One region of the Duganella sp. Leaf61 genome, then DNA from elsewhere that is predicted to be linked to it. Evidence: predicted binding sites of a transcription regulator. Region 1 holds the regulator's gene; the other holds the start of a gene.
What was found. Region 1 encodes FNR, which switches genes on or off when oxygen is low (the NO sensors DNR and NnrR bind a similar motif). Its sites were predicted from a motif close to TTGATNNNNATCAA; they were not measured.
Positions count from the first base shown of each region.

Region 2: a site for FNR is predicted at 1,341-1,354, ahead of ASF04_RS19335 (XrtA system polysaccharide chain length determinant). Genes of this name have one in related genera too.

Region 1 is NZ_LMLM01000023.1:262,915-266,869, forward strand. It holds gene ASF04_RS14180 (hybrid sensor histidine kinase/response regulator) at 1-698, shown strand, start outside; gene ASF04_RS14185 (NHLP-related RiPP peptide) at 777-1,049, shown strand; gene ASF04_RS14190 (putative peptide maturation dehydrogenase) at 1,065-2,261, opposite strand; gene fnr (fumarate/nitrate reduction transcriptional regulator Fnr) at 2,467-3,225, shown strand; gene ASF04_RS14200 (FixH family protein) at 3,275-3,817, opposite strand; gene ccoG (cytochrome c oxidase accessory protein CcoG) at 3,827-3,955, opposite strand, start outside.
Region 2 is NZ_LMLM01000029.1:285,138-289,092, reverse strand. It holds gene ASF04_RS19345 (hypothetical protein) at 1-516, opposite strand, end outside; gene ASF04_RS19340 (XrtA/PEP-CTERM system exopolysaccharide export protein) at 676-1,284, opposite strand; gene ASF04_RS19335 (XrtA system polysaccharide chain length determinant) at 1,436-2,959, shown strand; gene ASF04_RS19330 (XrtA-associated tyrosine autokinase) at 2,968-3,693, shown strand; gene ASF04_RS19325 (TIGR03016 family PEP-CTERM system-associated outer membrane protein) at 3,686-3,955, shown strand, end outside.

The DNA.
Region 1 (3,955 bases):
CGGTGCTGATGGATATCCAGATGCCGGAGATGGACGGTTACGAAGCGACAGCGCTGATCCGCGCGCGCCATTCGACCGCGCAATTGCCGGTGATCGCGATGACCGCGCACGCGGTGCCGGGCTTCCGCGAAAACAGCCTGGCAATGGGCATGAACGACTACATCACCAAGCCGATCGAACCGGAACGATTGTTCGAGGTGCTGGCCGGCTGGATCATCGGCCGCGCCGCGCCGGCGCTGCCGGAACCGGAACCGGAACCGGAACCGGAACCGGGACCGGGACCGGTGCCAGAGGCGCAAGCCGGCGTCGCGGACGGCGGTAGCAGCGCGGCCGGCCTGGCCAGCGAGTCCGGCATCGACGCTGGCATCGACACCAGCGCCGCGCTGGTGCGGCTGGGCGGCAATCGCCGCCTGCTCACGGTACTGTTGGAGAAATTCGTGGAGGAATTCGCTGGCACGCCGGCGCAACTGGCCGCTGCCATCGGCGCCGGCAATACCGAGCAGGCCGCGCTGCTGGTCCACAAGGTCAAGGGGGCAGCCGGCAACCTGTCGATGGGCCAGCTGCACCGCTGCAGCGGCATCCTCGAGCTGCAACTGCGCAGCGCGCCGGACCAGGCCGCGCCGGCACTGGCGGCATTCGACACGGCATTGGCGACAGTGCTCGATGCGGCCCGCGCAGCGGACCCTGGCGACCGTTAAACACGTTGTGAATCCGCTAAGTTCGGCGTAGGATGGCCGGGCAGCACATTGTTTTTATCCACCTTGAGGGAGTACACAATGCTTAAACAGAATTTCGATCAGCTCAACACCATGCTCGCCAAACTGGCCACCGACGATGGCTTCCGCGACCGCATGCAAAACGACCCGGTACGCGCCCTGGACACGCTCGGCATCAAGCTCGATCCGGCCAAGGTACCGGCCGCGCGCCGCCTGCCGTCCAAGGATGCGGCCGCCGCCGACCATGCCGCCCTGGCAAGCAAGCAGATCGGTGAGAACGGCATGGTGCTGTTCATGTTGTCCGGCGTATCGGTGTCGCGCCTGGCCTCCTGATCAACTCTTGACCGGCTACTCTGCCACCGGGCCGAGGCCGGTTTCACCGTAGCGCAGTTCCACCATCTCGCGCGCGCCGGTCGCGGCCACGCCGCAACCGCACACGGCAATCACTGCGTGGCGCAGATGGTCCAGCCCCAGCATGGTTTCGATATCGATGTCGTTGATGGCGGCGGTGATAAACGCCGGCAAGCCCGCTTCCGAGGCCAGCAGATAAAACGTCTGCGACAGGTGGCCGGCATCGAGCGATATTGCGCGGTACGCCTTCTGGTGGTTGCGGTATTTCCAGAACGAGCGCTCCACCCGTCCCACCATCACCACCTGCATCGCCGCCCCGGCCAGCCAGTACTGGTCCGCCACCATTTGCAGCGCCAGCGCCGCCGCTTCGTCCTGCGTGGTCGCGCGCAGCGGCACCAGCGTGTTGTCGAGCGGATGGTAGTGGTACAAGCCCGGCGCCAGGCCGTCCACCCGTTGCACCAGCACGAACGCTTCGACCGGATGCAGGCCGCCGCCCGACGGGCTGGTCTTTTTCAGGACGTTAGCGTGCGGGCCGATGTGGCGCAGTTCCTGGGCGCCGAATGTGCGTTGCAGCAGGCGCGCCGCCACCGCCAGCGGCAGGCTGGCGCTGGTGTCGTAGTTGCGGCCCGTGTAGCGGCGCAGCAGTACCTCGTCGAGGAAACCGGCGGGCGCTGGCAGCGGCACCGCCGCGCCGATGCTGGCCACCTGCTGCACCGGCGGTGGCGGATTGCCGTGGCGTTCGAGCAGTTCCTCGAAGCTGGGCGCCTCCATGCCGGTGTCGCTGCGTACGTCGTGCCAGCGCGAGAACGTGTGCGCCAGCGCCGCCAGCGGCCGCCAGTGCAGCGTGCGCAAGGTGTCGTCGCGTTCGCGCAGGGCGTCCTGCGCGGTGGCCTGCTCTTGCTGCTGCCCCTGATCCTCGGCCAGCAGCAGGCCGTGCGCGAGCAGCCGGTCCACGACTGCCGCGCCATGGCGTTCGACGACCTGGTCGCGCGCGGTCCACACCGACGCACCGACATCGGCCAGCATTGCCAGGTCGGCCGCATCGACTTCGATCTCGCGGTCCAGGTGCGGCGCCAGCGCCAGCCAGCGGGTGCTGGCCGCCAGGGTGCTGGTGCCGGCAAACAAGGCGGTCCAGTCGATGTCCAGTTCTTCGCGGGGTTCGAGGTACAGCACGGCGCAGCGGCGTAGATTCATGGTCTTTATCTCTCCTGCTCAAGTTGAGAAATCGGCAATAACGAGGACCAGTCTAGCGTATCCTTCGCCAGCGGGAAAGTGGCGACGGGCGGAATTTTCACCGGTCATTTGCTTGCACAATGCAAGTGAAATGCACGTCGGAATACCCGATGGTGGCAGTGCGGCATCGCACCATCCTGGCGCATCATGGTCTACACTAGCGGTCATGATCAAAGACCTGCCATCGCTGGTGCTGCCCGGCGCCACAATCGACATCCTCAAAGCCAGCTGCGCCACGTGCAGCATGCACCAGCTGTGTTTGCCCATGGGACTGGGCAACGAAGACATGGACCGGCTCGACCAGATCATCGGCCGCCGGCGCAAGGTCGCGCGCGGCAATACCTTGTTCCGCATTGGCGACCCGTTCCAGAACCTGTACGCGATCCGCCTCGGCCACTTCAAAACCTACCAGGTCAACCGCGAAGGCGCGGAGCAGATCACCGGCTTCCAGATGGCCGGCGAACTGCTGGGCATGGACGCCATCAGCACCGACCTGCACCATTGCACGGCGGTGGCGCTGGAAGACAGCGAAGTGTGCGAAATTCCGTTCGCCACCCTGCAGCAACTGCTGGCCGAAATGCCGACCCTGCTGCGCCACTTCCACCGCATGATGAGCCAGGAAATCACGCGCGAGCAAAGCGTGATGCTCTTGCTCGGCAATATGCAGGCCACCCAGCGTTTCGCCGCCTTCCTGGTCAACCTGTCGTCGCGCTACGAAGCACGCGGCTACTCGCCCAACGCGTTCCAGCTGCGCATGTCGCGCGAGGAGATCGGCAACTACCTGGGCCTGACGATCGAAAGCATCAGCCGCCTGCTGTCGAAGTTCAAGAAAGAAGGACTGGTCCGGGTAAGCAACCGCGAAATCGAACTGCTGCAGCCGCAAACGCTCAAGGCGATTACGGCCGGTACCCAGACTTGCGGTTGAACTGATAGCGCGCCAGAGGCATGCCTGTGCCCCGGCGCCTATTGTGCGGCTATTGCGCCGGCGCCTGCTGCTGCACAGGCGCCACATCCGCCACCAAGGTTACCCCGCGCTCCTTCGGCCACGTCCACGCGCCGGCCAGGCGCCAGTCGCGTTTTTCGCCTTCCACCAGCACCACCCAGCGGCTGCGTTCGAGCATGGCCAGTGGCAGTTCGAAGCGGCCCGCCGCATCGGGTAGCACGGTCGCTTCGATGTCCTTGTCGGGCAAGGTCGCGTGCGCGAGACGCAGCCGCAGGCGCTCGGTGATGCCGCCGCCGCTGGCGCGTTGCACCTGGCCCGTCAGCGCGCCGCGATTGGCGTCGTAGCCGATCGTCATCGACAGGCCCATGGCGCTGGCCACGCGGTCGCGGCTCAGGTCCTGGTTGATGGCCTTGCCCTGCTTGTAGTAGTCGCCAACCACCACCGGGTCGGGCGTTGAAAACGCCAGCCAGGCGGTAAACACGCTGCCGGCCACCACGATGGCCGGGCCCAGCATCAGGAACCACGGCCAGCGCTGCTTGTACCACGGCGTGACCGTGCTGTGTAAATGGTGCATGGTGATCTCCTAGCGCGGCACAATGAAGACCGCTGTTTCTTTCACATGCAGCGCCGGATCATCCACCGATGTCAGCGCCACTTCGATCTTGTTCGAGCCCTTGTGTGCGGCGCCGTGCGCGGTGCGCAGGCGGATCGG
Region 2 (3,955 bases), on a different contig from region 1:
CTGGCCGCCAAAGTTGCGGAAACCGAGCATGCGCTTGTAAAACATGACGTGGCGCGGATTAACCTCGATCACGTAATCGGTATAGCCGTGGATGTTGCGGGCATAGATGTAGGAAATGTGGATCAACGCCGCGAACACGCGCTTGGAGACGCCTTTGTCAATGGCCAGCCGCGACGGTTCGCACAGGCGCCGGTGCTCGCCGCGCAGTTCGTCAAGCTTGTCGCGGTAGTTTTCGTCGGCAGGCAAGCCCATCTCGGTGCTGTCGAGGCACAGAGACATGGTGCCCACGGTTTCACCGCCGGTTTCGGCAGATAGCGTGATCTTGTTCGCTGACGGCGTAGTACCGGGCTCCACCGCGTAACCGCGCCAGCCATACATTTTTTTCAGCAGCAAGCTGGCGGCTTCGCGCCGCCCTTCCGAGTTGGCCATGCGAATATGAAATATTTGCTGGTCCAGCTGATGGTCGAGCAGGGCTTCGCCCTTGCCTTCTCCCACCACCAGGTCGCGCAGGTCCATTCCAGCTTCAAAAGAAATGATAGCGTCGTCATCGTGCACTTTGGGCTCCAGTCTGGTCTACCGGCCAGCACCGGCAGGGGCGCTGGGCTCATGCAGGATTCAGACAGAGCTACTTTCAAATAAGTTCCCTCAAATAAAAAAAATATTGTGGGAACTTTTTTAGAACCAGCCCTCCGGAATTACCAATATGTCGCCCGGCAACAGCATGACATTGGCTGAAATGTCGCCTTTGCGCAGCAAATCATGCAGGCGTACCGGCAGCGCCAGCCGCTGTCCATCGACAGTGCGGATGATGTTGGCTTTGTTTCCCGCCGCAAAATCGGTAATGCCACCGACCGCGATCAGCACGTCCATCAGCGACATGCCTTGCCGGTAGGCCAATGCCTGGGGCCGCGCAGCCTGGCCGATCACCCGGATCTGCTGGGCGTAAGGGCCGACGAAGCTGGTGACGATCACTGTCACCAGTGGTTGCTGGATGTATTTTTCCAGCGATTTTTCAATGTCGCGGGCTAGTTGGGTGGAAGTTTTGCCGGCGGCCTGCAAGTCTTCCACGAGCGGCGTGGTAATCTTGCCGTCCGGCCGCACCGGCACGCTCAACGACACTTCAGGGTTGCGCCAGACGTTGATGTTGAGCACGTCGCCGGCGCCGATCAGGTAATCGACCGGGGCGGCGGGCGCTTCCGGCTCCAACAGCGATGGCGCGTTGGCGCAGCCGGCCAGGGCCGCCAACAATATGAATACTCCCGCAACCTTCAAATAGCCCAGCATGATCGCCCCCGTGTCGATGTCCGGCTTCCATGATTGAGAATTCAGGCGAACTCTGCTTGATGTGCCTCAAGCGCGACGGACTTAGGAAAAATCACTGGAAACCGGCCCCTATAATCGAATTCCCTGTCCGCAGCCACTGGAGAATCCGATCATGGAGGAGTTGATTACCCAGCTCGTCTCCAGTCTCAAAGGGATCTGGAAGTACCGCTGGGCCGCGATGTCGGTGATGTGGCTGGTCGCCGTACTGGGCTGGACCAAGGTGGCCCTGTTGCCCGACGATTACCAGACCACGGCGCGCGTATTTGTCGATACCCAGAGCATCCTGAAACCATTGCTGGCCGGCATGACCAGCGTGCCCAACGTGGAACAGCAAGTGTCGATCATGAGCCGCACCCTGCTTAGCCGGCCCAATGTGGAACGGGTGATGCGCATGGTCGATCTCGACGTCAATGCCCGCACGCCCAGGGAACAGCAGCGCCAGCTGGATGAACTGATGGGCAAGATTCGCATCGGCGGCACCGCCAACTACGACATTTATACGATTACCTACAGCAATTCCAATCCGCGCCTGGTACGCGACGTGGTGCAGTCGCTGCTAACCATTTTTGTCGAGGGCAGCCTCAAGGGTAAAACCAGCGAAACCCGCAAGGCCGTGCAATTCATCGACGACCAGATCAAGGCGTACGAAGACAAACTGGTGGCGGCGGAAAATTCGGTGATGGAATTTCGCCGCAAGCACACCGGCCTGCTGCCGCGCGGCGGCGCTGATTTCAGCAGCCAGTTGCAGCAAGCTGCGGACCAGTTGAGCGCCGCCCGGCTCGAACTGGTGGAGGCACAACAGGCGCGTAATGCCATCGCCGGCCAGATCAGCGGCGACGAGCCCATCCTGTCGGTCGATCCCCATCCGGCCAGCATCGACAATCCCGAGCTCGACGGCCGGATCGCCGCGCTCAACAAGAATCTCGATGCGATGCTGCTGCAATTTACCGAGCTGCACCCGGACATCGTCGCTGCCCGCCGCCTGGTGGCGCAACTGGAGGCGCGCAAGGTTGAGGAAAGCAAGCTGCGTGCTGCCAGCGATCCCGGCCGCAACTACAGCCCGATGTTGCAGCAGCTCAAGGTGGCGCAGACCGAGGCCGAGGCCCGGGTGGCCGCTATCGGCGCCCGCGTGCAAGAGTACGAAGCGCGTCACCAGCGCCTGCTGGCCCAGGTGCACGCAGTGCCGGAGGTGGAATCGCAACTGGCCCAGCTCAACCGCGATTACCTGATCAACAAGGAAAACTACGAAAAACTGATCGGCCGGCGCGAAGCGGCCAAGCTGTCGGGCGATCTCAGCTCCACTACCGACATGATGACCTTCAAGATCATCGACCCACCCACGGTGCCGCTGACACCCAACGGCCCCAACCGGCCTTTGCTGTCCACCCTGGTGCTCGGCGGTGCTTTGCTGACTGGAATCGCCGCAGCGTTGCTGATCAGCCAGGTGCGCCCGACTTTCCTCACGCCCGGCGAGCTACGTGCGCGCACCGGTTTGTCCGTGCTGGGTACGGTGTCGATGAACTGGACCGAGCGCGAGAAAGTCAAACGCAAGCGCGCCAATGTTGCGTTCGGTTCGGCACTGGCCAGCATGTTGGTGGCCTATGGTGCGGTGCTGGCCGGCACCGCGCTGCGCTAGGAGCCGCCATGGAGCTGAGCAATTCACGGCAAGTGGCACTGGACCTGGAGCGGCTCGCCGGGCTGGGCCTGGTCACCCAGGAGGGTGGCCGGACGGCAGTGGCCGAGGACTTTCGCGCCATCAAGCGCCCGCTGCTGCGCACTGCGCGGGCCGCAACCATCGCCAACAGCAACCTGATCGTGGTCACCAGCGCCCTCCCCGGCGAAGGCAAAACATATTGTGCCGTCAACCTGGCCATGAGCATCGCCATGGAAATGGACAGCACGGTATTGCTGGTCGATGCCGATGTGGCTCGCCCGTCGGTGCTCAAGGTGCTCGGCTTGCCGCCCGGGCCCGGCCTGATGGATGTGTTACTGGGCGAACAGGCGGACTTGTCGGACGTGATTCTCAAGACCAATATCCGCACCCTGAGCGTGGTGCCGGCCGGCCGTGCGGACAAGCACGCCACCGAATTGCTGGCCAGCCGCAGCATGAGTCGTCTGCTGGCCGATATTGCCGGACGCTATGCGGACCGCATCGTCATCTTCGATTCACCGCCATTGCTGCTGACCACGGAAGCCAGCGTGCTGGCCGCCCACATGGGGCAAGTCGTGATGGTGGTCGAAGCCGAGCACACCACCCAACATGCGGTGAAGGAAGCATTGCAGCGTATCCAGCATTGCCCGAACGTCAACCTGATCTATAACAAGAGCCGCGCTACCGCCGATGCCAAATACTATGGCTACTATGATTAGACTCTCGGCGGTCGTGCTGGGTCTGCCGTTGGTGCCATCGCTGGCACACGCTGCCGACTGGACCGTGACGCCCACCGTGCGCCTGCGCGAGAGCTATACCGACAATGTCAACCTGGCGCCGGCAGAACGGGCCCAGTCCGAGCTGAGTACGGAAATCGCGCCCGGCATCGCCATTACCGCCAACGCCGGCCAGCGCTTGCAGCTGGCGCTCTCGTATGGGCTGCACAAGGTCATCTACCAGCGCCGCGCGGAGCGTATCAAC